Regions from separate parts of the Bradyrhizobium sp. USDA 4510 genome, predicted to be linked through region 1. Evidence: riboswitches for the same ligand, from Rfam matches in the RefSeq annotation. Region 1 holds a riboswitch; the other holds the start of a gene.
What was found. A riboswitch is a leader RNA that binds a small molecule or an ion and turns the genes downstream of it on or off. The one in region 1 is predicted to bind glycine.
Positions count from the first base shown of each region.

Region 2: linked by a shared signal. The riboswitch ahead of gcvT (glycine cleavage system aminomethyltransferase GcvT) and the one ahead of ACVMDN_RS21560 (D-amino acid dehydrogenase) in region 1 are both predicted to bind glycine.

Region 1 is NZ_JBSSBT010000001.1:4,646,022-4,661,892, reverse strand. It holds gene ACVMDN_RS21590 (amidase) at 1-962, opposite strand, end outside; gene ACVMDN_RS21585 (M20 aminoacylase family protein) at 955-2,127, opposite strand; gene ACVMDN_RS21580 (M81 family metallopeptidase) at 2,134-3,654, opposite strand; gene ACVMDN_RS21575 (ABC transporter ATP-binding protein) at 3,877-5,526, opposite strand; gene ACVMDN_RS21570 (ABC transporter permease) at 5,668-6,555, opposite strand; gene ACVMDN_RS21565 (ABC transporter permease) at 6,559-7,500, opposite strand; gene ACVMDN_RS21560 (D-amino acid dehydrogenase) at 7,661-9,019, opposite strand; glycine riboswitch at 9,085-9,199, opposite strand; glycine riboswitch at 9,203-9,309, opposite strand; gene ACVMDN_RS21555 (M20/M25/M40 family metallo-hydrolase) at 9,402-10,532, opposite strand; gene ACVMDN_RS21550 (ABC transporter substrate-binding protein) at 10,798-12,417, shown strand; gene ACVMDN_RS21545 (hypothetical protein) at 12,488-12,631, opposite strand; gene ACVMDN_RS21540 (hypothetical protein) at 12,695-13,051, opposite strand; tRNA gene ACVMDN_RS21535 (tRNA-Leu) at 13,185-13,271, opposite strand; gene ACVMDN_RS21530 (hypothetical protein) at 13,496-13,930, shown strand; gene ACVMDN_RS21525 (FAD-dependent monooxygenase) at 13,970-15,172, opposite strand; gene ACVMDN_RS21520 (zinc-finger domain-containing protein) at 15,180-15,425, opposite strand; gene ACVMDN_RS21515 (hypothetical protein) at 15,660-15,871, shown strand, end outside.
Region 2 is NZ_JBSSBT010000001.1:4,808,686-4,824,556, reverse strand. It holds gene gcvP (aminomethyl-transferring glycine dehydrogenase) at 1-2,682, opposite strand, end outside; gene gcvH (glycine cleavage system protein GcvH) at 2,706-3,071, opposite strand; gene gcvT (glycine cleavage system aminomethyltransferase GcvT) at 3,091-4,236, opposite strand; glycine riboswitch at 4,377-4,465, opposite strand; gene alaS (alanine--tRNA ligase) at 4,668-7,355, shown strand; gene ACVMDN_RS22385 (cyclic nucleotide-gated ion channel) at 7,367-8,617, shown strand; gene ACVMDN_RS22380 (DUF3455 domain-containing protein) at 8,710-9,216, opposite strand; gene ACVMDN_RS22375 (NADP-dependent isocitrate dehydrogenase) at 9,247-10,461, opposite strand; gene ACVMDN_RS22370 (alpha/beta hydrolase family protein) at 10,689-12,416, opposite strand; gene ACVMDN_RS22365 (TrmJ/YjtD family RNA methyltransferase) at 12,766-13,965, shown strand; gene ACVMDN_RS22360 (class I SAM-dependent methyltransferase) at 14,223-15,068, opposite strand; gene ACVMDN_RS22355 (hypothetical protein) at 15,257-15,493, opposite strand; gene ACVMDN_RS22350 (glutathione S-transferase C-terminal domain-containing protein) at 15,671-15,871, opposite strand, start outside.

The DNA of each region.
Region 1 (15,871 bases):
CTAGCGCGCCAGAAATTGTCGAGCCCTTCGAGCATCTCGGGCGTCAGGATGCCGTCGATCTCGGTGATGACGGCGCCGGCGGATTCGAACGCCTTCGCAGCCTTCACGACGACCTCGCGAACCTCCTTCTCGACCTTCTGGCCGGAGCCGGCGTCGAGCATCAGCCCGATGCGCAGCTTGCGCGGCGACTTCTCCAGCGCCTTCCAGTTCACCTCGAGCGCCGGCAGGCTCATGCCGTCGCGGCGATCGGGACGCGACAATACGCTCATCATCAGCGCGGCGTCGTCGACGGTGCGGGTCATCGGACCGGCGACGCGGCCGACATAGGGCGGGTCGATCGGCACGCGGCCGAGGCTCGGTTTCAATGCGACGAGGCCGCACCAGTTGGCCGGCAGCCGCACCGAGCCGCCGATATCGGTGCCGAGATGCAAGGGACCATAGCCGGCAGCGCCTGCCGCGCCCGCGCCGGCGCTCGAGCCGCCGGGGTTCTTGCTGACATCCCAGGGATTGCGGGTCAGGGGATGGAACGAGGACAGGCCCGACGACAGCATGCCGTAGTCCGGCATCGTGGTCTTGGAGAAGATCACGCAGCCGGCCTCGCGCAGCCGCGCCGCAGGCGGTGCATCCTTCTCCGCGGGCGCCAGCTTGACGCTCGCCGCGCCCAGCGGCACCGGCTGCCCCTTGGTCGCGACATTGTCCTTGATGGTGGCGGGAACGCCATCGAGCGTGCCGGCCGGCTCGGCCTGCTGCCAGCGCTCGGTCGAGGTCTTGGCGACCTTCCGCGCCCCTTCCGGGTCGTACAAATACAGCGCCTTGATGTGCGGCTCCCAGGTCGCGACCTGGGAGATGATTTCCTCCAGCACCTCGGACGGCGAGAACTGCTTGGCACGATAGCCGGCGAGCAGGTCGACGGCGGAGAGATCGTGCAGCGACGTGATGGCGTCCCCTTTGGGCTTATGCATGCGCACCTGCCGGCATGCGTTTCTCGATGATGCGGGCGAACATGCTGGCGCCGATCGGCAGGATCTTGTCGTCGAGAACGTAACCGGGATTGTGAACGGGCACGGAGCCGTCATGGCCGACCCAGAAATACGCGCCGGGAATGGCCTGCATCATGTCGGCGAAATCCTCGCTGCCCATCTTGGGTGTCGAGCGGGTGATGACCTTGGCCGGGTCGACGACGGTGCGCGCGACTTCCTCGACCACGCGGGACTGCTCTTCCTGATTCACCAGCACGCTGAAGCCGTCGCGGATCTCGACCGAGATTTCGGCGCCATATGCCACCGCAAAGCCGGCGGAGATTTCGCGCATGCGCTTGCGGATCAGCTCACGAATCTCGTCGGAGAAGCAGCGCACCGTGCCGCACATCCAGGCTTCGCCGGGAATGACGTTGTACGCCGACCCGGAATGGATCTGCGTGATCGACAGCACCGCAGCCTGCAGCGGATCGACGTTGCGGCTGACGATCGACTGCAACGCCTGTCCGAGCGTCATTGCGATCACGACCGCGTCCTTGGAACGCTCCGGCATCGCGCCATGGGCGCCGTAGCCCTGGATCCTGATGTCGAAGAAGTCGGCTGCGGCCATTGCCGGGCCCGGCAGGATCGCGATCTCGCCATGGTTGAGGTCCGGCGCGTTGTGCAGGCCATAGACCTCGTCGCAGGGGAACTGCTTGAACAGGCCGTCCTTGATCATGGCGCGCGCGCCGCCGAGGCCTTCCTCGGCCGGCTGGAAGATGAAATGCACGGTGCCGTCGAAATTGCGGGTCTCGGCGAGATAGCGCGCCGAGCCGAGCAGCATCGTGGTGTGGCCGTCATGGCCGCAGCCGTGGAAGCGGCCGGGGATGGTCGAACGCCACTTCAGATTGGTGTTCTCCTCCATCGGCAGCGCGTCCATGTCGGCGCGCAGGCCGATCTTCTTGGTGCCGTTGCCCTTGCCCTTGAGCACACCGACCACGCCGGTGCCGCCGAGGCCGCGATGCACCTCGATGCCCCAGCTCGTCAGCTTGTCGGCGACGATGCCCGAGGTGCGGACCTCCTCGAAGCCGATCTCGGGATGCGCATGCAGATCCCGTCTGATGGCGGTGAGTTCGTCGGCAAAACTGTCGATGCGCTCAATGGTCGGCATGGCTCTCTATCCGTTTGTGCGTGATGGGGAGGTGGGTGTGAAAGTAGGGCCGTTCGGCTTGATACGAATGCCGGGACGCAAATGTTTCCACGGCAGCGTGGCGGTATCGGCGGGCATCGCGCCGGGAGCGGCGCAGATCAAGAGCTTCTCGGCGATCGGCTCGAAATCGGCACGGAAGTGCACCGAGCTCTTGTTGACCAAGATCTTCTGTGCCGTCGGCTCGATGCCGACATAGCGGTACATCGCCTGGTCGGCAAGCTGGGCCTTGTAGGAGCCGACCACGACGCGCACGTCGCCGATCCGCAGGCAGGCCGAGGGGCCCATGTCCATGTCGCGGCCGCCGAAATAGGGACCGGGAGCCACGAATTTGCCATCCGAGAGCTGTTCGACGACAAAAGTCTCCCGGTATGGCGCGTCGCCGGGAATGCCGGACTTGCCGCCGAGCTCGAGCGTGACTGATGCCCCGACACCGGCGCTGTGCGCGGCCTTCGCGGATTGCGGGTCGTAGATCACGCCGGTTGCGGCACTCGCCTTGTTGCGCACCAGCGCGCGCAGCATGCCGGTGGTGTCGGAATCGCCACCGGCGCCGGGATTGTCCTGGGTGTCGGCGATGATGATCGGCCGGCTCGCCGCTTTCGCCAGTTCCATCGCCAGCCGCACGCCTTCGTCGGGCGAATAGATCCGGCCGTCGAAATCGTCCTCATGGCTCTCGACCAGGGCGACGACCTTGTCGGCGGCGGCATCCGCATCGGCCTGGGTCCGGCCGTACGCGAATACGCTCGGCCCGCAATCCCTGAAATCGGCGGCCGGAAAACCCGGCGCAAACGACAGTGTCGGCACCGCGTCGCTCTCGAGGGCGGCGAGCTTTTGATAGATGCCCTTGGTCGGCTGGTCGTTGGTGCATTGCCAGCTGATCGGGATCAGGAACGGCAATTGCCGGAAGGCCTTTGCGAAGCGCTGCCTGGTTTTGAGCATCAGCGCCAGATGCCGGGCGCAGGCGCGGCCGGTTTCGGCCATATCGACATGCGGATAGGTGCGGTAGGCAATCAGCGCATCGGCATGCTCGATCATCTTTGGCGAGACGTTCGCATGCAGATCGAGGCTCGCCACCAGCGGCAGGTCGTTGCCGATCGCCTTGCGCACGCGGGCCAGCGTTTCGCCTTCGCCGTCGTCATAATGCTCGGTGACCATGGCGCCGTGCAGGTCGAGATAGACGGCATCGATCGGTCCGGCCGCGGCGATGCCGTCGACCATTTCCGTCACGATCCGCTCGAACGCATCCTTGCTGACATGCGCCGACGGGCTCGCCGCGGCGAAGATCGTCGGCACCAGCTCCCAGCCATTGGCTTCCGCCGCCTCGACAAAGCCGGCGAGGCCGACATTGATCTTGCGCATGACCTTGAGCACGTCGGCGCCATGCGTCATCGACGGCCAGCCGCCGCCATGCACGAAATCGTCATAGGTTGCCTTCGTCGGTGCGAAGGTATTGGTCTCGTGCAGGAAGCCGCCAACGGCAATGCGGGTCATCAAGTCGGTCTCGATACGTTTCTTCGATCATGATGCGATCATAACGACGCGCGTCATGATCTCATCTCGTTGGTTGGAGCGTGATCTCCGGGGAAGACCGGTGTCCACCTTCAGGGCCACGCTCTAGCGCGCGACGTTAAGCGTGTCGTCGCGCCCAGCGCAAGCCGGGGAGCACCAGCGGATTTGCATGCCCTGTGGGCGGAAAGGCTTGAGGCTAAAGACCTAGGCCGTCGCCACAATGCCTTCCGAAACGGGGCGGAAGTTGGCGAAGTCCCAATCGCGTCCGGGCGCCGCATCGAGCAGCGCGCGGGTATAGGCTTGCTGCGGATTGGTCAGCACCTCGGCGGCCGGTCCCTGTTCCACGACGCGGCCATGCTGCATCACGGCGACGTCGTCGCAGATCTGTGCGGCGACGCGCAAATCATGCGTGATGAACAGCAGCGCGATGCCCAGCCGGCGCTGGATTTCGTCAAGCAGATCCAGCACCTGCGCCTGCACCGAGACGTCGAGCGCGGACACCGCCTCATCCGCGACGAGCACGTCGGGATCGAGCGCCAGCGCGCGCGCGATCGCGATGCGCTGGCGCTGGCCGCCGGAGAACTGGTGCGGATAGCGCGAGATCGCGTCGGGCGGCAGATGGACGAGCTCGAGCAGCTCGCGCGCCCGCGCCAGCGCGTCCTTGCGCGGCATGCCATAATTGACCGGGCCTTCCGCGATGCTCTCGCCGACGGTGACGCGCGGATTGAGCGAGCGGTAGGGATCCTGGAAGATGATCTGGATCTTCTGGCGATGCGGCTGCAACAGCCGGCGCGACAGGTCGGAGATCTCGCGGCCGGCGAGGCGCACCCCGCCCGAGGTCGGATCGATCAGGCGGACGATGCAGCGCGCCACCGTCGACTTGCCGGAACCGCTTTCGCCGACGATGCCGAGCGTGCGGCCCTTGCGCAGAGTGAGCGTGACGTTGCTGGCGGCGGCGACCTCGCGGGCTTTGCCGTACAGCGACCGCTCCCGGTAGACCTTGCTGAGCTCGTTGGCTTCCAGCACCACGGGCTCGGTCGTCTCCGGGCGCGGCGCGCGCGGCACCAGGCTCGGCACCGAGGACAAGAGGTTGCGGGTGTACTCCATCTTCGGATTGCGCAGCACGTCCTGCAGCGGGCCGGTTTCGACCAGGCGGCCGTGCCGCATCACCGCGACGCGGTCGGCGATCTCGGCCACCACGCCCATGTCGTGGGTGATAAACAGAACCGCGGTGCCGTGATCGCGTTGCAGGTCGCGGATCAAGGTGAGGATCTGCTTCTGGGTGGTGACGTCGAGCGCGGTGGTCGGCTCGTCCGCGATCAGGAGCTTCGGCTCCAGCACCAGCGCCATCGCGATCATGATGCGCTGGCGCTGACCGCCCGAGAGGCGGTGCGGGTAGGAGGAGAAGATGCGCTCCACGTCCGGCAGCCGCACATGCTCCATCATCGCCAAAATCTTCTGGCGCCGTGCGCGGGCGTCGAGATCGGTATGGGCACGCAGCACCTCGTCGATCTGGCGGCCGACCGGCACGACCGGATTGAGCGCGGTCATCGGCTCCTGGAAGATCATCGCCATCCGCGTGGCGCGGAGTTGCCGCAGCCGCCGGTCGCTGGCGGTGAGCAGTTCCTCGCCGACCAGTTTGACGCTGCCGCCAGACGGCACCAGCGTGCCCTTCTGCTGCAGGCCCATCACGGTGAGCGATGTCACCGACTTGCCCGAGCCGCTTTCGCCGACCAGGCACAGCGTCTCGCTTTCACGTACCTGCAGCGAGAGGTCGTCGATGATGCGATGCGCATCCGCCTTGCGGCCGAGGCCGACGACGAGATTGCTGATGTCGAGGACGACGTTGGTCATGTCAGGGTCTCTTGGCGCTGTGAAGGAATTTACCCACTGTCATTCCGGGATGGTGCGCCAGCACCAGACCCGGAATCTCGAGATTCCGGGTTCGATGCTTCGCATCGCCCCGGAATGACGGCTTCAGAAGAGCTGAAGCCGTCACTTGCCCTCACGCTGCTTCATGCGGGGATCGAGCGCGTCGCGGGCGGCGTCGCCGATCAGGTTGACGCTGAGAATGGCGATCGAGAGCAGCAGCCCCGGCCAGAAGATCAGCGACGGCTTGACCTGGAAATAGGCGCGGCCCTCGGCCATGATGTTGCCCCAGGTCGGCGTTTCCGGCGAGATGCCGGCGCCGAGGAACGACAGGATCGCCTCGGTCAGGATCGCGGACGCGCAGACATAGGTGCCTTGCACGATCAGCGGCGCGATCGTGTTCGGCATCAAATGCCGCCACATGATCTTCGGCAGGCTGGTGCCGAGCGAGATCGCGGCCTCGACATAAGGTTCCTCGCGTGCGGTCAGCACCACCGAGCGCACCAGCCGCGCCACGCGCGGGATCTCGGGGATGGTGATCGCGACCATCACGGTCCAGATGCTGGCGCCCGACAGCGACACCACGGCGATCGCGAGCAGGATGGCGGGGATCGCCATCAGGCCGTCCATCACGCGCATCAGCACCGCATCGACCCAGCGGAAGAAGCCGGCGACGAGGCCGATCAGAAGGCCGATGGCGATCGAGCAGACGGCGGCGCCGAGCCCGATCACCAGCGAGATCCGTGCGCCGTAGATGATGCGCGACAACAGGTCGCGGCCATAAGCGTCGGTGCCGAGCAGATATTGCGCGCTCGACGGCTTCAGCCGCTGCGACGGCGTCAGCAGCAGAGGATCGTGCGGCGCAAGCAGCGGCGCGAAGATCGCCATCAGGATGATGAGGGAGAGGCTGATCGTCGCAACCGCGATGATCGGCGTCGACGTCAGGAAGCCGAACTTGACGCGGAACGGCCGGGTAACGGGAAGCGAGGATTCGGGAAGGGTTTCGATCGCCATTGCTCAGTACCGGATACGAGGATCGAGCAGGGTGTAGGCGAGGTCGATCAACAGATTGACCGCGACGTAGATACCCGACGTCAACAGGATCATCGCCTGGATCACCGGATAGTCGCGCGCCAGCACCGCATCGACGGTGAGGCGGCCGATGCCGGGCAGATTGAACACGCTCTCGGTGACGACGACGCCGGAGATCAGCAGCGCGAAGCCGGAACCGATCACCGTGATGACCGGCACGGCGGCGTTGCGCAGCGCATGGCGCAGCAGCACGCCGGTCTCGCCGATGCCCTTGGCCCGCGCCGTGCGCACGTAATCCTCGCCGAGCACATCGAGCATCGAGGCCCGCGTCATGCGTGCGATCAGCGCGACATAGATGAAGGAGAGTGTGCAGGTCGGCAGGATGAGGCGCTGGAAGAACGGACCGAAGCCGGCCGAGATGCTCTTGAAGCCCTGTACCGGAACCCAGCGCAGATCGATCGCAAAGATCTGGATCAGCACATAGCCGATGACGAACACCGGCACCGAGAAGCCGAGCACGGAAAGCCCCATCACGAAGCGGTCGATCCAGGTGCCGTGCTTCCACGCCGCGATCACGCCGAGCGGCACCGCCACCAGGATCGAGAGGATGATGGTGGCCAGCGCGACCGAGATCGAGGGCTCGAGGCGCGGGACGATCATTTCGAGGATCGGCTTGTTCGAGATCAGGGAGACGCCGAGGTCGCCGTGCAGCAACTTGGCGATCCAGGTGTAGAACTGGATGTAGATCGGCTCGTTCAGACCAAGCGAGGTCCGAATGCGTTCGAGCTGTTCGGGCGTCGCGTTGTCGCCGGCGAGGATGGCAGCCGGGTCGCCCGGCGTCAGCCGCAGCAACAGGAACACGAACAGAGCCACCACGCCCATCACGGGAATGGCGGCGAGGATGCGGCGAAGCAGATATCCGAGCAAATTTGATCCGTTGGGTTGTGGTCGATGAAGTCCCCAGCGGGACCGTTGCACACCAGACCGTAGCACAGATGGTAGCAGACTCACGGTAGAACTTGAGCAAGTCCCATGCCATCGGTGCTGCGGATTTTGCGGTGCAGCTAATCAGTCCTGTTGGCCGCGATTATTCCTCCGGTGAAGTTTGAAGCAGTCCACTGGAAGGTGGATTGATTTTAGCTTTGCGCGCGTCGGCGGGCACGTCGAGCCCGGCACCGAACGTCGGCGCCATCGGCGGCGTGTCGAGGTCGCGCCAATCGTCGATCGCCTGGGCCACCATCTGCGCCGTCGCCGCCGACAGTGTCCAGCCAAGATGACCGTGGCCCGTATTGTAGAACACGCCCGGAATCCGTCCGGCGCGAACCACCGGCATCATGTTCGGCATCATCGGGCGCAAGCCCGCCCATGGCACGACTTTCGACGTGTCGATCTCCGGGAAATGATGCCGCACCCAGTCCACCAGCGGTTGAATGCGATCGGCGCGAATGTCGCGGTTGAAGCCGTTGAACTCGGCGGTGCCGGCGACGCGGAAGCGGTCGGCGCCGAGCCGGCTGGTGACGATCTTCGCAGCTTCATCGAGCAGGCTGACGGTTGGGGCCGCATTCCGGCTTTGCGGCGCATCGAGCTGCACCGTGATCGAATAGCCCTTCACCGGATAGACATTGACGCGGTCGTTGAGCAGGCTGGCGAAGTGGCGGCTCGCCACGCCGGCGCAAATCACGATCCCGTCCGCCTGCAGCTGCTGGCGCGTCGCGACCGCAGCATCATGTGAAGCAGCTTCGTTCCAGCCGATGCGGAAGCCGTCATCGCCGTGTGCGATCGTGTCGACGTCGGCTTCATGGACGAACCTCGCGCCACGGCGGATGCAGGCGTCGGCAAGCCCACGCGTGAATTTGTGAATATCGCCGGTCGCGTCCGACGGCGTGAAGAAGCCGCCATAGCAGGTTGTCTGCAGCGCGGGTTCGATGACGCGGATCTCGTCCGGGGTCACCGGCCGGCGGTCGAGCCCGCCTTGCTGCAGCAGCGCGTTGACCTTGAGGCCGGCTTCGAAGCCGGCCCTGTCGTGATAGACGTGCAGGATGCCGCGGCGTTCGAGATCGAAGGCGATGTTTTCGCGCTCTGCGATCGAGAACAGATGCTTGCGCGCTTCGATGGCGAGCTTCGTGGTCTCGATGGTGTTGCCGCGATAGCGCGTGATGTGGCCTACGAACTCGCCGATCCAGGAATATTTGTGCCAGCTCGGCTTCGGGTTCATCAGCAGCGGCGCGTCGCTTCTCAGCATCCAGCGCAGCCCCTTGAGGATGGTCGCGGCGCTGTTCCACACCTCGGCGTTGCTGGCGGAGAGTTGTCCGCCATTGGCGAACGAGGTTTCCATCGCGGCGTAGCGATGCCTGTCGAGGACAGTCACCTTGTAGCCGCGTTCAAGCAGGGCATAGGCCGTCGTTACGCCGGTGATGCCGGCGCCGATGATCGCGATGTGTGGCATGATAGTTGTCAGGCTCCCGTGGGTTAGAGTCGCCGAACCGCCGGTGAAACCGGCATCGGCGCCCCATCTGTCACGGTACCTGAGAGCTTGATCCGCATCGGGCTGTGGCCAGAAGCGAACTATCCCCTTCGGTGGACGTCATGGCCCTTGATGTGCGGCCATGTTCGTCTCTCTCCAGATCGTCCTGACGATACAGTCCTTTTGCCTGAGAGTTTCCGGGGCGGTTGCTCCGTCGGCGCCGAAGCCAACAACACGATTGTTGTCGGTTCGATCTCTCCCGCATCGTCGCGTTGGACGGCCGGACCGTAGGCGAAGCCTTAAAAATGGACAAGGCTAAATTTCGATCCGGCAGTGCCAACGTGTTGTGCAGTGCAAATCGATGTCAGTCCAGCGTCGCCAGCAGTGCCGCCATCAGGCGGCCGCGTTCGGCGAGGCTGTCGACCTCGATGTGCTCGTTGAGCGTATGTGCATCGGCGCCGCGAACGCCGAGGCCGTCGAGCGTGGGGATGCCCATCGCGCCGGTGAAGTTGCCGTCCGAGCCGCCGCCGGCGCTGCCGTGCGGCAGATCGAGACCCATCGCTGCAGCAAGGCCTTTTGCCTTTTCATAGAGCGCCATGGTGCCCGCATCGGGCTCCCACACCGGGCGGGTGACGCCGCGCGTCACCTTGAAGGTCACGTCGTTGGCGGTGCCCGACAGTGCCAGCATGCGCTCGACGCCACGGTCGAGATCGGCCTGGCGCTTGGCCATGCTGAGCGCTTCGCCGGTACAGGTCGTCGCGACGCAATTGACCCACTGGCCGCCATGCACGATGCCGACCGAGAAGGTGCAGTCCTCGGTGGTCATGCCGTCGATGGCGATGATCTGCCGCGCCATCTCGCGGATCGCGGAGCGACCGGAAGACAGCGTTGCGCCGGCATGGCTGGGCTTGCCGGTGGCTTCCAGGTTGAAGCGCGCGATCGCATAACGGCCGGTGACGACGCCGTTGTTCGGACGGCCGGGCTCCGGCACCAGCACATATTTGTTGCGCGCGGCTTCCGCCTCGATGATGTCGCGCGTCGACGGCGTGCCGACCTCTTCGTCGGGGGTGAACAGCACGGTGATCGGCAGCGGAGTCGTGAAGGAGGCGCGCGCCAATTGCCTGATCGCCTCGATCGACAGGTAGTTGCCGCCCTTCATGTCGAAGATGCCCGGCCCGAAGCACTTGTTGCCTTCGCGCCGCCACTTCAGCTTTTCGATCGTGCCGACGGGGTGAACGGTGTCCAGATGGCCGGCGATCAGGATGCCGGGCTGGCCTTGTTTCGGATGGGGGAAACGGGCGCGGACGCAGCCCGCGAAGCCCTGGCGTCCGGCGATGCGCTCGATCGTCGCACCCATGATCGCCATCTCGCGGGCGGCGAGATCGAGCATGCGTTCGACCGCGGCGGCGTCCCAGGTCGGGCTTTCGCATTCCACCCAGCTGCGCAGGCCCTGCAGCATCGTTTCGGAATCAAAGGGGAGATTGGCGGGGTTCATCGTTGTTCTCTCTTGTTGTTCTGACGGCGCCGGCATCGCGCGCGCGTTACGAAAATCTCAGCCGACGATTTTGTAAAGCCAAAATCTGGCGCGCGGCCTCATTCGTTTGTGTACGTCCGATGCGACCTGAAACCGATTGACGCGCTTGGCGCTTGGTGCAAGTCTCAATTTCACAAGCCATACAGCATGTTAGTTCGCCTAAATAACGAACCACATGCATAACGAATAAGCCGGCTTTGACCAGTTACACGTCAGGAGAGATTGCATGTTCCCTATCTCGCGTTGGAAACACCGCACGCTAGCGGCCGCGTTGACGGCGCTCGCGCTGTCGTTCGCGCCGCAGGAATTGTCATTCGCGCCGCAGGCGATGGCCGCGGGCAAGACCATCACCGCGGTGATGCACTCGGATCTGCGCGTCATCGATCCGATCATGACCACGGCCTACATCACCCGCGATCATGGCTACATGATCTATGACACGCTGCTGGCGACGGATTCCAATTTCAAGATCCAGCCGCAGATGGCGGACTGGAAGGTTTCCGACGACAAGCTGACCTACACGTTCACGCTGCGCGACGGTCTGAAGTGGCACGACGGCGCGCCGGTCACCGCGGAAGACTGCGTCGCCTCGCTGCAGCGTTGGGGCAAGGTCGACGGCATGGGCCAGAAGCTGATGGACTTCGTCGCGAGCCTGGAGGCGACCGACGCCAAGACCATCACGCTGAAGCTGAAGGAACCCTACGGCCTCGTGCTGGAATCGATCGGCAAGCCGTCATCGCGCGTGCCGTTCATGATGCCGAAGCGTCTGGCCGAGACGCCGCCGGACAAGCCGATCCCGGAACAGATCGGCTCCGGACCGTTCAAATTCGTGCAGGCGGAATTCCAGCCGGGCGTGAAGGCGGTCTATGAGAAGAACAAGGACTACGTGCCGCGCAAGGAGCCTGCGAGTTGGACCGCGGGCGGCAAGGTGGTCAAGGTCGACCGTGTCGAGTGGGTCACGATGGCCGATGCGCAGACCGCGGTGAACGCGTTGCAATCCGGCGACATCGATTTCATGGAGAACCTTCCGTTCGACATGCTACCGGTGCTCGAAGCCAATCCGGATCTCAAGATCGACGTCCTGAACAAGTTCGGCTTCCAGACCCTCGGACGCATGAACTTCCTCTATCCGCCGTTCGACAATCCGAAGGTGCGCCGGGCTGCGTTCCTGGCGATGAACCAGAAGGACGTGCTCGACGCGCTGGTCGGCAACGCCAAGTACCAGAGGATCTGCGGCGCCTTCTTCGTCTGCGGCACGCCGCTCGAGACCGACGTCGGGGCCGAAACGCTGGTGAAGGGCAACGGCCTGGCGGAAGCCAAGAAGGCGCTTGCCGCATCCGGCTATGACGGCACCCCCGTGGTGATCATGGCGCCGGGCGACGTCACGACGTTGAAAGCCCAACCGGTCGTGGCTGCGCAGCAGTTGCGCGAGGCCGGCTTCAAGGTCGACCTGCAGGCCACCGACTGGCAGACCGTGGTGACCCGCCGCGCCAGCCAGAAGCCGCCGAAGGAAGGCGGCTGGAACATGTTCTTCACCAACTGGGTCGCGGCCGACGTCTCCGACCCGATCGTCAACGCGTCGATCACCGGTCGCGGCAAGAATGGCGGCTGGTTCGGCTGGGCCGAAGACGCGAAGATCGAGGAGTTGCGTGACAAGTTCGCGCGCGCCGGCTCGGCTGAGGAAAAGAAGAAGATCGCCGCGGAAATCCAGACCGAGGCCTACGATCAGGTGATCTACGTTCCGCTCGGCCAGTACACCATTCCGAGCGCATGGCGGAAGTCGCTGACCGGTGTGCTCGACGGCCCGGCAACGCCGATCTTCTGGAATATCGACAAGTCCGAGTAAGCTTGCGGCTTGACGCAAAACAAATGGCCGGGACTTGTCCCGGCCATTTTTCTTTTCGCGCTATCGCTTGTCAGGTGTGGCTGTCGCGGAGCTGCTCCAGTCCGTCGCTGAGCGGTGGTCCGCCTTGTGGTGCGTGCTGCGGCGGGGAGGGGCACTCCTTGCGCTGATCGGGTTGGTCGGTTGCGCGCTGCGCGGATGGATCGTCGTTCGGCATCGTCATGCTCCAATTGCGGCATGACAACGAATACGCAGTGCACGGGTTCCGAACCGGCGACCGCTAATCGCCGTGGCCTGGTGTCATGCTGCTCGGGCTCGACAAGCTCGTGAGCTGTGTCTGTCTGGTGCCGGTTCCGCTCATCCAGACCGCCGCTCCAGCGGCAAACGTGAGCAGTCCGTACACCATGATCGCGCCGCGGATCCATCGCCGGTAGATCGCGCGGTCGTCGGGCGCAGCGTTGCGGAAATTCTGGGCATTGAGCCCGTTGCTGCAATGAGCCGCATCGTCGCCATGCTCGAGAGTAAGGGCACCATGATCGCGCGCCGTTTCGCTGGCAATCCGATTGCTCTTTGCAATCCGATTGCAGTTTGCAATCTCCATCGCCGATCTCCGACCAAAATTGATTTCGAAATGCAACAGCCGCGAAAATCCGCGGCCGGAATTTCCAATGCGGGCAAGACTACGACAATCAGCGATCGCGGCGTGTGAACTGCGCCACAGCCGGGAAACACGACGCTGGCCCGCTCGGGTGCGCGTGGCATGCGAAGGTTGGTGCGGGCGGTGGGACTCGAACCCACACGACGTTGCCATCGAGGGATTTTAAGTCCCTTGCGTCTACCAGTTCCGCCACGTCCGCGTTGCGCCAGGCGCGCCGATTTCTAGCGCGTTTGGGCGCGGAGTGGAATTGTCATTATCCGGTGCTAACAGGTGAGCTTTCAAAGGCTTAAGCGGCGGCCCGCAATTCCATTTGCCTCGGCGGCCGAGCATTGGGATAAGCAGCGCGCCGCCGCGATTGAGCCTCAATCCGGACACCGGTGGCTGCTTTAGGCAATCTCAACACTGTCCGGTTAAGAAAGCTGAATGTCTGTTCGTTTCCCACGCCGCCTGAAGCTGTCGCGCGCGGCGGCCGTCATCGCGCTGCTCGCCTCGGCTGCGGGCGTTTCCGGCTGCGCGCAGATCGGCGACACCGTGCCGTCGGCATTCGCCGATCCCGCCAAGTACGAGCTTTATGATTGCAAGCAGCTCGAGAACGAGCGCAGCAATCTCAAGACCCGCGCGGCGGATCAGGAAAAATTGATGGCCAAGGCGGAGACCGGCGTCGGCGGTACTGTCGTCTCCGAGATGGTCTATCGCAACGAGCTGATCTCGATCCACTCCCAGCAGAAGCTGGCGGATGAGGCCTGGCGCAAAGGCAGGTGCCATGAAAGCACGCCGGACACGCCTGCGGCCGCGGCCCCCGCGGCTTCCACGCCGGCGGCGAAGGGCCCGCGCGCACCGCGAGGCCTCGTCCACTAAGCTTGCGTTTCCAGACGGGTCGGTCGTGATTGGCCGAGCTCAGGCTCGCCAGTCGTAGATCCAGTCCTGCCGCGCCAGCATGCGCTCCGGACCGATGGCGCGGATCGCCAGATCGCGCGCGATCGCCGCCGGCCCGCGCAAATGATAGATGCGGCCCTGCTGTCGCGCCAGGCGCTGCACTTTCAGCACGCGCCCGCGCCGCACCCGTGCGTAGCGCGTCAACGCCGCGGGAATGCCCGCGGTGTTTTCCCCGGTGCCGTCGCTCAAGGCCTTGGCGAGCACGGCCGCATCCTCGATCGCCATGCCGGCACCTTGTGCGGCGAACGGCAGCATCGCATGCGCGGCATCGCCGAGCAGCGTCACCGCGCCTTCGCTCCAGCGACCGATGTCGGGCAGGGTGAACAGCGCCCATTTGCGCCAGCCGTCGACCGCGCCGATCAGCATCCGCGCCGTCGCGGGCCAGCGCGCGGTGGCGAATGCAGCCTTGATCTCGTTGATGTCGCCGGGCTCGCTCCAGCCCGGCCGGTTCCAGGTGCCCGATACGATCGCGACCACGTTGATCTGGCGTCCGGCCGAGATGGGATAGGAGACGAGATGTGCGTCCGGTCCCATCCAGAGCTGCACGCGCGGTGCGGTGTATTCACGCGGCAGGGCGGTGGCGTCCAGCGTGCCGCGCCAGGCGATCAGGCCGGAGAATTGCGGCTGTACATCCGGAAACAAATGCCCGCGCACCGACGACCAGATGCCGTCGGCGCCGATCAGCGCGACGGCCAATTCCTCCTGCCGTGAATTGCCGCGGCGTTGCACGACGGTGAGGCCTCGCGCATGCTTGGTCACATCCTCGAACTGGCAGCCGAGCCGCAGATCGATATCGGGATGGTCGCTCGCGGCGGCCTGCAGCGCCGCCTGCAAATCGGCGCGGTGGATCACCCAATAGGGTGCGCCGGCGCGGAACTCGGCGGCCTGGCCAAGCGGCATCCGTGCGATCTCGCCACCGGCCCGCGCGCTCAGGATGTTGACGGATTCAGGCGTGACCGCGCGCCGCGCAAGCGGTTCCTTGAGCCCGAGCTCGACCAGGATGCGGCTGGCATTGGGAGAGAGCTGGATGCCGGCGCCGGCTTCCTCGAGCCGTTCGGCCTTCTCCAGCACGACGACGCGAAAGCCCTGTGCCGCCAGTGTCAGCGACGCCGTCAGTCCTCCGATCCCGGCGCCTGCAACGATGACGGTTCGCGTCAGCGCCACGGAGCGGTCAGGCGACCTTGTCTTTCAGCACGCATTCCGGCGGTCGCGCTTCGCCGGCCGCGAGGTCGGATGCGAAGCGATAAAGCGTCGAGCAGTACGGGCAGATAATCTCGTTGTCATTGCCGAGGTCGAGGAACACGTGCGGATGGTCGAACGGCGGGTTGGCGCCGACGCACATGAACTCCTGCGATCCGATTTCGATCACCGAGACACCGGCATCGTTATGGAAGTGCGGGACGACGTGGTCGGACATATTCTCACCTTGATGGCAACGATGGGCAGACGCAATCAACAGCATGCGGCATCGCGAAATGCCGCGCACCATACTGGCGGGAACAGTTGATTCCTAGAGCCCCGATGGCTCATTTGCTCATGCAAATTCGACACAATCTTGTCGTCCCAGAGAAGCCCTCCTTTGGTCGGAGCCGTTGTGTCGCAAAAACGGCACACTATCTCCAAGGCGAATAAAACTAGAGGTTTTATCGGGATGAATCGGGTGCGCGTCAGCTTGGCGGTGGTCGGCGTGGCAGCAAGTGCTGCCGTGGGCGCGGCTATTTGGCCGCACGCCCGTGATGCCGGCACCGTGCTGGCGGCGCGGGACGATCCCGCTGCGCTCGCCGACATCAGGCTCAATTCCGTGCTGCGCAACAACCCGGCGTTGATCGCGGACAATATCGAGGCGGCACTGGCTTCCGGCGA
Region 2 (15,871 bases), 160 kb from region 1:
CGGCGCGTGGCGCAGCGGCGAGGCCTCGACCTCCCAGCGGCCCTTCTCGATCTCCGCGATCTCGCCCCGGATCGCGATCATGGCGTCGCAGAACCGGTCGATCTCGAACTTCGATTCCGATTCCGTCGGTTCGATCATCAGCGTGCCCGCCACCGGGAAGCTCATGGTCGGCGCGTGGAAGCCGTAGTCGATCAGGCGTTTCGCGATGTCGTCGACGGTGACGCCGCTGGTCGTCTTCAGCGGCCGCGGATCGATGATGCACTCATGCGCAACGCGGCCGCGCTCGTTGCGGTACAGCACCGGGAAGTGTGGCTGCAGCCGTGCGGCGATGTAGTTGGCATTGAGGATCGCGATCTCGGTGGCGCGCGTCAGACCTTCGCCGCCCATCATCAGGATGTAGATGTAGGAGATGGTCAGGATCGACGCCGAGCCAAACGGCGCGGCCGACACCGGGCCGATGGCGTGCGCAGTTGCCCCGTCGGTTGCGGGATGGCCCGGCAGATAGGGCGCAAGATGCGCCTTCACGCCGATCGGGCCCATGCCGGGGCCGCCGCCGCCATGCGGAATGCAGAAGGTCTTGTGCAGGTTGAGATGGCTGACATCGGCGCCGTAATCGCCGGGCCGCGACAGTCCGACCTGCGCGTTCATGTTGGCGCCGTCGAGATAGACCTGGCCGCCATGGGCATGCACGATGTCGCAGATCTCGCGGATATGCTCCTCGAACACGCCGTGGGTCGACGGATAGGTGATCATGACCGCGGCAAGGTTGGCGGAGTGCTTCTCCGCCTTGGCGCGAAGATCATTGACGTCGACGTCGCCGCGCGCATCGCACGCGACGACCACGACCTCCATGCCGACCATCGCAGCCGAGGCCGGATTGGTGCCGTGCGCGGAGGAGGGGATCAGGCACACCTTGCGGTGCGGCTCGCCGCGCGCGAGGTGATAGCCGCGGATCGCCAGCAGCCCGGCATATTCGCCCTGCGCGCCGGAATTCGGCTGCAGCGAGACTGCGTCATAGCCGGTGATGTCGCACAGCCATTGCTCCAGCCGCTTGAACAGCGCGTGATAGCCCTTGGCCTGATCCGCCGGCGCGAACGGATGCAGATTGCCGAACGCCGGCCAGGTCAGCGGGATCATTTCGGTGGTGGCGTTGAGCTTCATCGTGCAGGAGCCGAGCGGGATCATCGCGCGGTCGAGCGCGAGGTCACGATCGCTGAGCTTGCGCATGTAGCGCAGCAGCTCGGTCTCGGAACGATGCGTATTGAACACCGGATGGCTGAGGAAGGCGCTGGTGCGCCGCAGCTCCTTCGGCAGCGCCTCGTGCGCGCCGGCCTCGATCTCGGCATAGCTGAGCTTGCCGCCGAACACGCGCCACACCGCCTCGACCGTCTCCGGCGTCGAGGTCTCGTCGAGCGCGATGCCGAGCGTGGTCGCGCCGACGCGAAGGTTGATCTGTTCCGCCTGCGCGCGGGTGACGAGCTCGATCTGCTTGCTACCTGCCTCGACGGTCACGGTATCGAAGAACGCTTCGCTGGTCGGCGCAAAGCCGAGCTTGCGCAGGCCGGCCGCAAGCACGGTGGCGCGACGATGCACGCTGCGTGCGATATGGGTCAGGCCCTCGGGACCGTGATAGACCGCATACATCGAGGCGATCACGGCGAGCAGCACCTGCGCGGTGCAGATGTTCGAGGTCGCCTTCTCGCGGCGGATATGCTGCTCGCGGGTCTGCAGCGCGAGGCGATAGGCGGGCTGGCCACGCGAATCCACCGAGAGGCCGACGATGCGGCCGGGCAGCGAGCGCTTCAGCGTGTCGCGCACCGCCATATAGGCGGCGTGTGGTCCGCCATACCCCATCGGCACGCCGAACCGCTGCGCCGAACCGATCGCGATGTCGGCGCCGAGCTCGCCGGGCGAGGCGAGCAGCGTCAGCGACAGCAGGTCCGCCGCGACGATCGCAAGCGCGCCCTTGGCGCGCAGCGACGCGATGGCAGGCTTGAGGTCGCGTACTGCGCCCGACGTTCCCGGATATTGCAGCAGCGCGCCGAGCACATCGGCGTTGTCGAGCTCGGTCAGGGGATCGCCGACCACCAGCGCCCAGCCCAGCGGCGCGGCGCGCGTGCGCATCACCGCCAGCGTCTGCGGATGCACCTCCTTGTCGACGAAGAACACCTTTGCCTTGACCTGCGAGTGGCGCTCGGCGAGCGCCATCGCTTCCGCCGCGGCGGTCGCCTCGTCGAGCAGCGAGGCGTTGGCGACGTCGAGCCCGGTGAGATCGCAGATCATGGTCTGGAAATTGAACAGGGCCTCGAGCCGGCCCTGGCTGATCTCCGGCTGGTACGGCGTATAGGCGGTGTACCAGGCCGGGTTCTCCAGAATGTTGCGCTGGATCACCGCGGGCAGGATGGTGCCCGAATAGCCCTGGCCGATCAGCGAGGTGAACACCTGGTTCTGCGCGGCGAGCTCGCTCATATGCGCGAGCGCCTCGGTCTCGCTCAGCGCCCGGCCGAGATCGAGCGGCGCCTTCTGCCGGATCGACGCCGGCAGCGTCTCGTTCATCAGCGCCTGCAGGCTCGCGGCGCCGACCGTCTCCAGCATCGCGTTGACGTCGCGCGGCGACGGTCCGATGTGGCGGCGGACGAAATCGGTGGCGGCTTCGTTGATCGGCTTGAAGGGCGCGTTCATGACGTGATCCTCGGAGTGATCCTTTAGGCGGTGTGCGCGGCGTAGGCGGCCTCGTCCATCAGGCCGCCGAGCTCGCCCTTGTCGGCAATCTTCAGCTTGAAGAACCAGGCCTTGCCGCCGGCGTCGGAATTGACCAGCGCGGGCTCGGCGGCGAGCGCGTCGTTGACCTCGACCACCTCGCCGGAGATCGGCGCGTAAACGTCGGAGGCGGCCTTGACGGATTCGACGACAGCGGCGGCCTCGGCCTTCTTCAGGCTGCGGCCGACCTTGGGCAGTTCGACGAACACGACGTCGCCGAGCTGCGACTGCGCATAGTCGGTGATCCCGATCGTGGCGACGTCGCCCTCGATGCGGAGCCATTCGTGGTCGGACGTGTACAGCGTCGTCATGGGGTCGATCCTTTGGCGTTCAGCGTTTGTAGGTATTGGGGACGAAGGGCGTAGCGGCGACTTTCAGCGGCAGCCGCTGGCCGCGCACTTCGGCGAAAACGGTGGTGCCGACGGCGGAAAGGGCCGTGGGCAGGTAGCCCATCGCAACCGGCGCATTGAGGCTCGGGCCGAAGCCGCCCGAGGTCACCTTGCCGATCTGCTCGGTCGAGCCGGCATCGGCGAACAGCGCGGCGCCTTCGCGCACCGGTGCGCGGCCGTCAGGCTTCAGGCCGACCCGTCGGCGCGCAGCGCCATCTGCGAATTGCGCGAGAATTTTGTCGGCGCCGGGGAAGCCGCCGGCGCGGGCGCCGCCGCTGCGGCGAACCTTCTGCACCGACCATTCCAGCGCGCCTTCGACCGGTGTCGTCGTGGTGTCGATGTCATGGCCATAGAGGCACAGCCCGGCTTCGAGCCGCAGGCTGTCGCGCGCGCCGAGCCCGATCGGCAACACGTCGGGATTGTCGAGCAGCGCGGTGACCAGGGCTTCCACCTTGTCCGCGGGCACGGAAATCTCAAAGCCGTCCTCGCCGGTATAGCCGGAGCGCGAGACGAAGCAGTCGACGTCGCCGACGCGGCGCGGACCGGCATCCATGAATTTCATCGAACCGACATCTGCACAAAGTTTCGCCAGCGCCGATTCGGCTTTAGGGCCCTGCAGCGCGATCAGCGCGCGGTCGGCCAGCGAGATGATCTCGCAGGCGTCGGAGAGATTCGCGCGCAGATGCGCCTCGTCCTCGGCCTTGCAAGCGGCGTTGACCACCAGGAACAGGTGATCGCCGAAATTCGCCACCATCAGGTCGTCGAGCAGGCCACCGTCATTGTTGGTGAATTGCGCGTAGCGCTGCCGTCCCGGCGCGATGCCGACGATGTCCTGCGGCACCAGTTTTTCCAGTGCGAGCGCGGCATCCGCGACCTTGCCGGATTTGGCCTTCAGCACGAGCTGGCCCATGTGCGACACATCGAACAGGCCGGCTTCCTTGCGGGTGTGCAGGTGCTCCTTCAGCACGCCAGCCGCGTATTGCACCGGCATGTCATAGCCGGCGAACGGCACCATCTTGGCGCCTCGCGCAAGGTGCAGCGCGTGCAGCGGGGTCTGTTTCAGCGGGGAGGTTTCGCGCGCAAGCATCACAGGGCCTCGCGGTTCCCGCCGGGGACCTATTTCCCCTTGAGAAACCTGCAGAAAGCCCCATCTGTCGCTGTGCCTGAGAGTATTATCCCGTCGGCGGACGCATCGGGGCGAACCCCAGCGTCTCTTTCCAGATGTCAGACGTCACGCGGTCCTTTTGCCTGAGAGTTTCCGGGGCGGTTGCTCCTTCGGCGCCGGCGGTAAGGCCGGTCTCTCCCGACGTGACTAGGTATAGGTAGGTAGAAAACACGGCGCCACCAAGACTGTCAACGCAGCTGCAGCAACTATCCAATGGGCTTTGTGCTGCCGCGGCAAGCCCATGATCCGCCTGCACAGTTTCTGGACACCGCAGCTGGCAATGTCTAAAAGCGTTCGGCCGGAAAATGACGCCTTTTTGCGGCTGGCCGGCCACTTTTTCCGATTGGATGAACATGAGCAGCGTCAACGACATCAGGTCGACATTTCTGAACTACTTCAAGGCGAACGGGCACGAGATCGTGGCCTCGTCGCCGCTGGTGCCGCGCAACGACCCGACCTTGATGTTCAACAATGCCGGCATGGTGCAGTTCAAGAACGTCTTCACCGGGATCGAGAAGCGTCCCTATCAGCGTGCCACCACGGCGCAGAAATGCGTGCGCGCCGGCGGCAAGCACAACGACCTCGACAATGTCGGCTACACCGCGCGCCATCTCACCTTCTTCGAGATGCTCGGCAACTTCTCGTTCGGCGATTACTTCAAGGAGCGCGCGATCGAGCTGGCCTGGAACCTGATCACGAAGGAGTTCGGGCTGAAGAAGGACAAGCTGCTCGTCACCGTCTACCACGACGACGACGAGGCGGCGGGCCACTGGAAGAAGATCGCCGGCTTCTCGGATGACCGCATCATACGGATCGCGACCTCGGACAATTTCTGGGCGATGGGCGATACCGGCCCGTGCGGGCCGTGCTCCGAAATCTTCATCGATCGCGGCGAGCACATCTGGGGCGGTCCGCCGGGCACGCCTGAGGAGGACGGCGACCGCTTCCTGGAGTTCTGGAACCTGGTGTTCATGCAGTACGAGCAGGTGACGAAGGAGGAGCGCGTGGCGCTGCCGCGTCCCTCGATCGATACCGGCATGGGCCTGGAGCGCATGGCGTCGATCTTGCAGGGCGTCGAAAGCGTGTTCGAGAGCGACCTGTTCCGCAACCTGATCGATGCGGCATCGTCGGCGCTCGGCCATGGGCCGAACGCGCGGAACGTGGCGTCGTACCGGGTGATCGCGGACCATCTGCGTTCGTCGGCTTTCCTGATCGCCGATGGCGTGCTGCCGTCGAACGAGGGCCGCGGCTATGTGCTGCGCCGGATCATGCGCCGCGCGATGCGCCATGCGCAGCTGCTCGGCGCGAGCGAGCCGCTGATGCATCGGCTGGTCTGGGCGCTGGTCCGCGAGATGGGCCAGGCTTATCCGGACTTAGTGCGCGCTGAGAAGCTGATCGAGGAGACGCTGCGGCTGGAAGAGACGCGGTTCCGCAAGACCCTGGTGCGCGGATTGTCGCTGCTCGACGAGAAGAGCGCCGGCCTCAAGAAGGGCGACATGTTCGACGGCGACACCGCCTTCACCCTGTACGACACCTTTGGTTTCCCGCTGGACCTGACCCAGGACGCGTTGAAGTCGCGCGGTATCAGCGTCGACCAGGCGGCGTTCACCGACGCGATGGAGCGCCAGCGCATCAAGGCGCGTGCGTCTTGGGCGGGCTCCGGCGAGGCGGCGAGCGAAGCGATCTGGTTCCCGCTGCGCGAGAAGCTCGGCGCGACCGAGTTTCTGGGCTACGAGACCGAGAGCGCGGAAGGCGCGGTGACGGCGCTGATCAAGGACGGCGCCGAAGTCGCGAGCCTCAAGGCCGGCGAGAGCGGCGCGATCGTCTTGAACCAGACGCCGTTCTACGGCGAGTCCGGCGGCCAGGTCGGCGACACCGGCGTGCTGACCGGGGAGGGCGTTAAGTTCCGCGTCACCGACACGCAGAAGAAGGCCGGCGATCTCTTTGTGCATCTCGGCACGGTGGAGCAGGGCACGCTCGGTGTCGGCACCGCATTACAGCTCGAGGTCGACCACACCAGGCGCTCGTCGATCCGCGCCAACCATTCGGCGACGCATCTGTTGCACGAGGCGCTCCGCCAGGTGCTCGGCGATCACATCGCGCAGCGCGGCTCGCTGGTGACGCCGGACCGGCTGCGCTTCGACTTCGTGCATCCGAAGCAGATCACGCCGGAAGAGCTCGCCCGGATCGAGGACATCGCCAACGATGTCGTGCTGGAGAATGACGAGGTCACGACCCGGGTCATGGGCGTCGACGATGCCCGCGAGGCCGGCGCCCGCGCGCTGTTCGGCGAGAAATACGGCGACGAGGTTCGCGTCGTGTCGATGGGCAAGGGCGCCCGCGATCACGGCCAGAACGCGCTTGGCTGGTCGGTCGAGCTCTGCGGCGGCACCCATGTCCGCCGCACCGGTGACATCGGCATGATTTCCGTGACCAGCGAGGGCGCGGTCGCGTCCGGCGTGCGCCGTATCGAGGCGCTGACCGGGCATCATGCGCGCAAGCACGCCAACGACACCATCGCGCTGGCCAAGACCGCGGCGCTGGAGCTGCGCACCACGATCGACGACGTGCCGGCGCGCATCACAGCTCTGATGGAAGAGCGCAAGAAGCTCGAGCGCGATTTGTCCGACGCCCGCAAGAAGCTCGCGATGGGCGGCGGCGGTGCGTCGAACGGCGCCGCCTCAGCCGTTCGCGAGGTCGGCAATGTCAAGCTGCTGGCGCGCGCGGTCGAGGGCGTCGAGACCAAGGATCTCAAGAGTCTCGTCGACGACGGCAAGAAGCAGATCGGCTCGGGCGTGGTCGCGATCGTTGGCGTCACCGAGGACGGCAAGGCCGGCATCGTGGTCGGCGTCACCGCCGATCTGACCGCGCGGTTCAACGCGGTCGAGCTCGTGCGCAAGGGCTCCGAGGTGCTCGGCGGCAAGGGCGGCGGCGGCCGGCCCGACATGGCGCAGGCCGGCGGGCCCGACGGCGCCAAGGCCGACGCCGCGCTGTCGGCGATCGAACAGGCCATGACCCAACAGGCATCGGCTGGCGCCTGACGGAGAGGCTGATCGTGGCGACGGCTCCGCTTAAGCCCACGATCGGCGATCCCGGGCTGCGCGACCGTCTCTACGAGCTGCTCGAACGCGATGATCTGCCGCATTCGGGCGGCTTGCGCTTTGCCCGGGTCATCGTCGCCATCATCGCCGTCGATGTGCTGGCGGCGATCCTGGCCTCCGTGCCCGAGATCGACGCGCAGTTCGGCTGGCTGCTGACGACCATCGAGATCGCGGCGGTCATCGCCTTCGCGCTGGAATATGCCGCGCGGCTCTGGAGCGTGGTCGGCCACTCGCTGCGCGACATGACGCCGGCGCGGGCGCGGCTGGAATACGCCTTCTCGGCGCTCGGCGTGATCGACCTGCTGGCCTTCCTGCCGTCGGCCGTCGCGCTTGCGACCGGCGACAAGACCGCGCTGGTGCTGTTCGGCATGCTGCCGTTCCTCAAGCTGGTGCGCTATTCGACCGCGATGCGCTCGCTGCTGGCGGCGCTACATGCCGAGCGGCGCACGCTGTTCGGCTGCGTGGTGATCCTGACCGGCGCCGTGCTGCTGTTTGCCTCGCTGCTCTATGCCATCGAGCACAGGGTGCAGCCGGACAAGTTCGGCACCATGCCGCAGGCGATGTGGTGGGCGATCGTGACGCTCGGCACCGTCGGTTACGGCGACGTCGTCCCGATTACGCCGCTCGGCCGGACCGTCACGGTGGTCGCGATCGTGGTCGGCTTCGCGATGATCGCGCTGCCGGTCGCGATCATCTCGACCGCGTTCGCCGACGAGGTCCGGCGCCGCGACTTCGTCGTGACCTGGGGCATGCTGGCGCGGGTGCCGCTGTTCTCACATCTTGGCGCTGCCGATATTTCCGACATCATGCGCTTGCTGCGGTCGCAGACCATCGAGGCCGGCGAGGTCTTGGTGCGGCGCGGCGATGCGGCGTCATCGATGTATTTCATCACCGCGGGCGAGGTCGAGATCGACCTGCCGAGCCAGCTTGTGCGGCTTTCCGACGGCGCGTTCTTCGGCGAGATCGCGCTGCTGCGGCGGACCAGCCGCTCCGGCACGGTGACGGCGGCGCGCAAGACCAAGCTCCTGGTGCTCGATGCGCAGGACTTCCATGCCCTGATCGAGCGCATGCCGGCGCTCGCCGCGCATGTCCGGGAGACCGCCGAGGCGCGGCTTGCCGACCCGATCGCGGCCGGCGGCGACCTTGCCGCCGCAGAGATCGCCCAGGCGCCGCGCGAAATCGACGGCGGCATCCGCGACTAGAACCTCATTCCGATTGAATCGGAACGAGGCCTCGATTCTTCGTTTGGCGCGTTTTCTGCACGCGAACCGGTATCCACTTCGCTCGAAAACGCTTAGTCCCGTCGCAGGAACACGTAATCCGCCGAGTAGGCCGCTCCCTTCAGCGCGCCTGATTTGTCGCAAGCGCCGCTGAGCTCGCCGCCCGAGGTGTTGATCCGCTGCACGGTTGCGACGCCGGAGAAGAGGCCGTTGCCGCGATGGGCGATCACCTCGAGCTTCAGCCAGGGAATATCGGCGGCGGTGGCGCCGGGTGTGCTGCCGGCGGTGCGGGCGGTCACGACGCTGCCGTCGACATGCTCCCAGTTCGGACCCGCATAATGCCGGCCGACCGTGCGGCCGTCGGCGATCAGGGTGGCGATCGGTTCGCGGAACGACCAGGCGAGCTTGCCGTCGGTGACCGGCTTGCACTCATAGACCTGCACGCCCTCGGCATGGACGGTGAGGATCTTGGACTCGCCAGGCGCCGCGACGGCGTCGGGCAGGGGATCGGCAGCGAATGCCGCCGACGTGGTGAGCGAGAACGATGCGAGCACGACGGCTCTGACAAGGGCCACGGTCATGCTCGCACCTGTCTTCCCAGGATGACGGCCTCAGGCCGCGATCGCCTTCACGAGGTTGTCGGATACCTTGTCGAGGAATCCGGTGGTCGAGAGCCAGCGCTGGTCGGCGCCGACCAGGAGCGCGAGGTCCTTGGTCATGTAGCCCTCTTCGACGGTCGCGACGCAGACCTTCTCCAGGGTGGTGGCGAACTTTGCCAGCGCCTCGTTGTTGTCGAGCTTGGCGCGATGGGCGAGGCCACGGGTCCAGGCGAAGATCGACGCGATCGAGTTGGTCGAGGTCTCCTTGCCCTTCTGGTGCTCGCGGTAGTGGCGGGTCACGGTACCGTGCGCGGCCTCGGCTTCCACGGTCTTGCCGTCCGGGGTGAGCAGCACCGAGGTCATCAGGCCGAGCGAGCCGTAGCCCTGGGCCACGGTGTCGGACTGCACGTCGCCGTCATAGTTCTTGCAGGCCCAGACATAGCCGCCGGACCATTTTAGCGCCGAGGCCACCATGTCGTCGATCAGGCGGTGCTCGTAGGTCAGGCCCTTGGCGTCGAATTCCTTCTTGAACTCGCGGTCGAAGACGTCCTGGAAGATGTCCTTGAAGCGGCCGTCATAGACCTTCAGAATCGTGTTCTTGGTCGACAGATAGACCGGGTAGTTGCGCATCAGGCCGTAATTGAACGAGGCGCGGGCGAAATCGGTGATGGAGTCGTCGAGATTGTACATCTCCATCGCGACGCCGGCGCCGGGCGCCTTGAACACTTCCTTCTCGATCACGGTGCCGTCCTCGCCGACGAACTTCAGCGACAGCGTGCCCTTGCCGGGGAACTTGATGTCGGTGGCGCGGTACTGGTCGCCATAGGCATGGCGGCCGATGATGATCGGCTTGGTCCAGCCGGGAACCAGGCGCGGCACGTTCTTGCAGATGATCGGCTCGCGGAAGATGCAGCCGCCGAGGATGTTGCGGATGGTGCCGTTCGGCGACTTCCACATCTGCTTCAGGCCGAACTCCTTCACCCGGGCCTCGTCGGGGGTGATGGTGGCGCATTTGACGCCGACGCCGACCTTCTTGATGGCTTCGGCGGCGTCGATGGTCACCTGGTCGTTGGTCTCATCGCGGTATTCCATGCCCAGATCGAAATAGAGCAGTTCGACATCCAGGAACGGGTTGATCAGCTTGTCCTTGATGTACTGCCAGATGATCCGGGTCATCTCGTCGCCATCGAGTTCGACGACGGGGTTGGATACCTTGATTTTTGCCATGACGGGGAGGCCCTCTTGGGAACGGCGCGCTTTTGACGGCGGGGGTGGAAAATACGCCTGCGCTATAGCACCGCCCGGGGGCGGGCGGAAGCGGAGGGGTTATGCACTTTCAGCCCATCTTTTCACCGAGAACCGCCACTCTGGACGGACCAGAATAGCGCCTCTCGGCCCTTGTTCTTGACGGGTTTTCTTCACGCGAACCGGTGCCCGCTTCGCTTGAAAACCCTCTAAAACGCCGCCTGCGTCGCGGTCCCGGCCACGATGTACCAGGTCACGAACAGGCCCGCGATCAGGGCCCCCGGCAGGCTCGATCCGGTCCGCCGCCAGGTGAAGGTCGCGATCACGGCGACGATCGCGAGCAGGGGCACGAACTGGATCGCGACGATGGTCGAGAGCGGCACGAAACCGGGGTCCGGGACCGGGTTGAACAGCTTCCCCGTCAGCCACAGCGTGCCGTATTGCAGCACCAGCAACACGATGAAACCGAACGTCAGCACCAGGATGTTGGTCAGGTACAGCGCCCCGCGCGGCGCATCCATGGTCGAGAAATTCCGGTGCAGCACGTGCAGCGCCACGACGAAAAACGCCGTGAACGGAATCAGATAGATCAGGAAGATGAGGAATTGCTTCGCGCTCATCAACTTGAGTGCGACGATCCAGAAGCGGAAGTCGATCTTGAAGGCGAGGTCGGCAAGCCACAGCGCGGCGTAGCCGACCGCGACCGAAGCCAGCGCGATCACGATGGATTGACCGACGAGGCCGGCCCGGGTGGTGCGCCTTGGGGCGAAGGGCATCAGCGCCAGCGTGATCAGGCCGTTGATAATGGCCCAGACCAGGATCTGGTTGGTGATGCCCTGCGGCAGGAATGCGCTGGGGGCCACGAAGGTGCCGCCCAGCGCGAAGGCCGGATAATAGGTCAGCGCCGGGATGAAGGCGGACAGGATGAACGCCGTGGTCCAGCGCCGGCCCTTGGCAGCCTCATGCGGCGGCATGGTGCCGTCGGCAACCGCCGGCAGCCGGAGGCGGGAGAACGTCTTGGCTTCCAGCAGCCCGTCGAACGTCCCGATGACAAGGGCAATGAAACCGATGAGGGCGATGAGCGTGCCGATCTCCTTGCGGAACCAGATCTGATCGTCGACCGGGCGCGGGGTGCCGCCCTTCAACGTCTTGGCGAACCAGTCCAGGCTGTAGCCGATCGTTTCATGCGAGATGTGCTCCGCCGGATGGGTCATCGCCGGGGTGTACAGCGCCCGCGCGGTGCCGTTGGCTGGATCGCCATAGACCTTGCCCGGCTCGACCGCGCCTTGGGTGCCGAACAGCGCCCAGAGCTTTGGGCTCGTGGTGACGTCGCGGGCCAGCTGGACGCCCCACATCAGGTCGGGGAATTCCTCATACTGGGCGAACACCAGCGCGGTGTTGCGCGGCCACGACGTGGTGCCCTCGGCCGCGAACGGCTTGCCGGTGGACGAGCCCTCCAGCACCATCGACTTGTAGTCGTTGGGCTGAGCTGCGGCGGCCGCCAGCACGGTCCAGCCGCCCATCGAATGGCCCTCGAGCCCGATATTCTCCTTGTCGACGAATTGGAGGCTGCGGAGATAGGCAAGGCCGTCAGGTCCGCCAAAACCGTTGGCGAAGGAGGGCGGGTCGCTGTAGCCATGGCCGGTCTGGTCGAGCGCCAGCACGACATAGCCACGGCGGGCGAACTCGATGGCGAAGCCGTCCTGGGTCTCGCGAGAATTGATGTAGCCGTGAACGGCGAGGATGCCGGGCGCCGGAATCTGCGCGGTCGCGTTCGGCGGGACATAGAGCAGGGCACTCATGGTGTTGCCCTTGGCGCCCTTGAACCTGACATCCTCGATCCGGATGCCGCCTGCGGTCTGCGTGAGGTGGGCGAGCAGGCCCCCCGCCACGATCAAGATCAGGCCCACAATCGCCAGCGTCCATCTGCCCCGCATCGTCGTCCCCCCAATGTGCTTTGACCCAAGTGCTTCGACCTAAAGTGCTTCGGTCCAAAGTGCCTCGCCGTTCAACCGGCGTCTCAAGCGTGCCTTTACAGCTTCGCTTTGGTTGTGGTTGATAGCCTATCCGAAGGCCAAGCGCGCACAAGCGGCGGGCCTCGTTCTGTGCGATCGGGATTCCGATTCAGGATTCGCAATCGCCGCTAACCCTGTTATCTGCTTGGAGAAATTGGTCCCGCACAAAACCGGTGCAAAGCTGGTTGCGGGGACCAGTATGAGACTTTGAATCAGCCGCTTCGGAAGCTGATTCAAAATCTTCAGATGTTGAATCAGAAAGTGAAGTGAGATGTCCGGCACCGACAAGACCAAGGCAGGGCACGACCTTGCCGGTCCCGTCGTCATCCTGGTCGAGCCGCAGCTTGGCGAGAACATCGGCATGGCCGCGCGCGCGATGGGCAACTTCGCGCTGTCGAGGATGCGCATCGTCAACCCGCGCGACGGCTGGCCGAACATTGCCGCCCAGCGCGCGGCCGCAGGCGCCGACCACATCATCGGTTCCGTCGAGCTGTTCGACACCGTCGAGCAGGCGATCGCCGATCTCACGCTGGTGTTTGCGACCACCGCCCGGGCCCACGACCAGGCCAAGCCGGTGGTCGGGCCGGAGGGCGCGGCGGGTGAGATCGTCGGTCATGTCGCATCCGGCGGCGGCGCCGGCATCCTGTTCGGGCGCGAGCGCGCCGGCCTGACCAATGAGGAGGTCGCGCTCGCCAACCGCATCATCACCTTCCCGGTCAATCCGGGCTTCGCCTCGCTCAATCTGGCGCAGGCGGTGCTGTTGATGGGCTACGAGTGGTTCAAGCTCTCGACCGCGGGTGCGCTGCCGTTCGCGATGCCCGAGCGGTCCGAGCCGGCCTCCCAGCACCAGATGCAGGCGTTCTTCGACAACCTCGTCGCCGAGCTCGATAAGGTCGAGTTCCTGCGGCCGGCGGAGAAGCGCGACACCATGCTGGTGAACCTGCGCAACATCTTCACCCGGATGGATCCGACCAAGCAGGACATGCACACGCTGCACGGCGTGGTGATGGCGATCGCCGAGGGCCGCAAGGGCCCGGCCAAGGGCGGGGTGCTCGACGGCGCCCAGGCGACGCGCTTGCGGGCGCTGCTCGCCGAGCAGGGGCAGGGCGGCGCGACCGCTGACAGTAGCAGCACGGTGCGCGGCCTCGCCCGGCTGCTTCGCCGCAACCCGACCGACGCCGAACGGATCCTGTGGCAGGCGCTGACGCGGGACCGCCGCTTCGCCGGCCAGTTCAAGCGCCAGACCCCGGTCGGCCGCCACATCCCCGACTTTGTCTCCTTCGTGCACCGGCTTGCGATCGAGCTGGTCAACCCGAACGAGAGCGAGGCCATCGGGGCCGACCGCGCCAAGCGCAGAGCCTGGCTCGAAGCGCGCGACTATCGGGTGGTCGACATGCGGGTGGCCGATGTCGAGCGCGACCTCGACGCCGAGCTCGCCCGGCTGGAGGCGGGGCTGCGGCAGGAGCGGTAGCTTACGCAATTGCTCTGTCCGCGGAGCAAGATCGGGATTCGAGTAAGCGTCTCTTTCCACACGTCGTCCTGGCGAAAGCCAAGACCCATAACCACCGCATTGGATTGTGAAAGGGATCGAGGCCGCAGCGTCGCGCAACAATTGAGATTTGGGGTAATGGGTCCTGGCTTTCGCCTGGCTTTCGCCAGGACGACACCGTGTTGGTGCGCCGCAGATGGCACGATTTCTGCCGTCACAATCCCGAAGGCAGCATCTCGCTAGGCTCGTGCCGACACGAGCCACAGACCCACATGCAGGTCGCGCCCATCCGCTCCGAGGCTTGCGGCGAGCGCGTTGCGTACCGCTTCCATGGCGCGATGACGTTGATCGTCCGTGGCATTCTCGAGCAGCGCAGGCAGCGGGCCGGCCTGCGTGATGAAGGCCATGCTTTGCGTGATGTCGCCGCCATGGATCGGCACGTCGGTGGCCTTGAGCGCAATCTCGTGAAACCCGGCCTCGGTCAGGATGCCGCGAACGCGATCCTCGCGCGCGAACGAAAACATCCCGGGCGCCAATGGATCGAGCGGCGGCTGTGGCGGCACGTGCGGTCGGGCCGCCTCGATGGGTACGCGAAACCACGGCGACTCCGGCATGGTGCGAAAACAGACGAACACCAGCCGCCCGCCCGCTTTCATGCCGCTACGGATGTTGGTGAAGGCCCTGACCGGGTCATCGAAGAACATCAGGCCAAAACGCGAATACACCAGATCCGCCCAGCGCGGTTCGAAGCCGTAGATCGTTGCGTCGGCCAGCGCACAGGTCACGTTGCCAAATCCCGCCTCGGCGACACGATGCTTGGCCAGATCCAGCATCGGGACCGAGATATCGACACCCAGCACAGCACCCGACGGACCAACAGCCTTGGCGAACGCCAACACTGTGTCACCGGTGCCGCATCCGATATCGATGACACGCTCACCCGGCTTTGCCGCCGCGGCACCCAGGCTGACGTTGGTGACCGACGTGAAGACTTCGCTGATCACGGCTTGCTGCGAAACCCATGAGTGCCCCATGGTGCTGTTCCAGAACTCTGCTCCTCGGGGGTTTGGCGTGGGCGTCTGCATTTGATCAATCTCCTGGTGCTGAAAATGGAGTGTCGTCTGAAACAAACTGCACAAAATTCCGGATCGAACGCGAAGCTGAAATCTCCGTACCGGGCATTAGCGAATTGCAGCCGACGTGCTTTGCATCTCGGTTCTAGGCCATCAGGACGTCTTCGCGCGATCCGCATCCGATCGATGCTGGACGGCGCTCAGGTGGTGGATTCATTGCCGCCGCCCCTCGGCTTGGAAATCGGAGGGATGCAGCTACCGAAGCGTGAATCGAGCGGATCGTAGCGCGACCTCATTCTCGCAAAAATATAGAGCGCCGCCAGTGCGAAGGCGCCGAGCAACAGCAGGCCCCATGCAGGTGGCGGACCTGCAACCAAAAGCACTGCTGCTCCAACGAGGACTAACGCGATAATGCCCGAAGACAGTTTTGAAGCCATGACCGGCTCCGCAGTTAGCGCAGTGACGGGATACTATCCCTGAAATCGATCCATTTGTGAGAGGCCAACTGCGACACGCCAGCGCAGATATTTCCACCTGGGGGGACTGAGCGACGGCCTGTTCGCTCACGGCCGCGAACGTCACTATTGCGAGTTAGAGGTTGAGTTGGCCCGGGCTCACTTGCTCACTGCCGCGTGGATGGCGCGGCAATGTTGTACCAGGGCATCGTGCGAGACCACGAATTGCTTCAACGGCGTCTCGATGTCGTAGAAGTAGATGTTGGCCACGAAGCCATAGATGCCGGCATCGACGGTCGTCGGTTTGTCGCCATGCACATAGCCACGGCTCGGGATCAGGCTCGCCAGTGCAGCGAGATC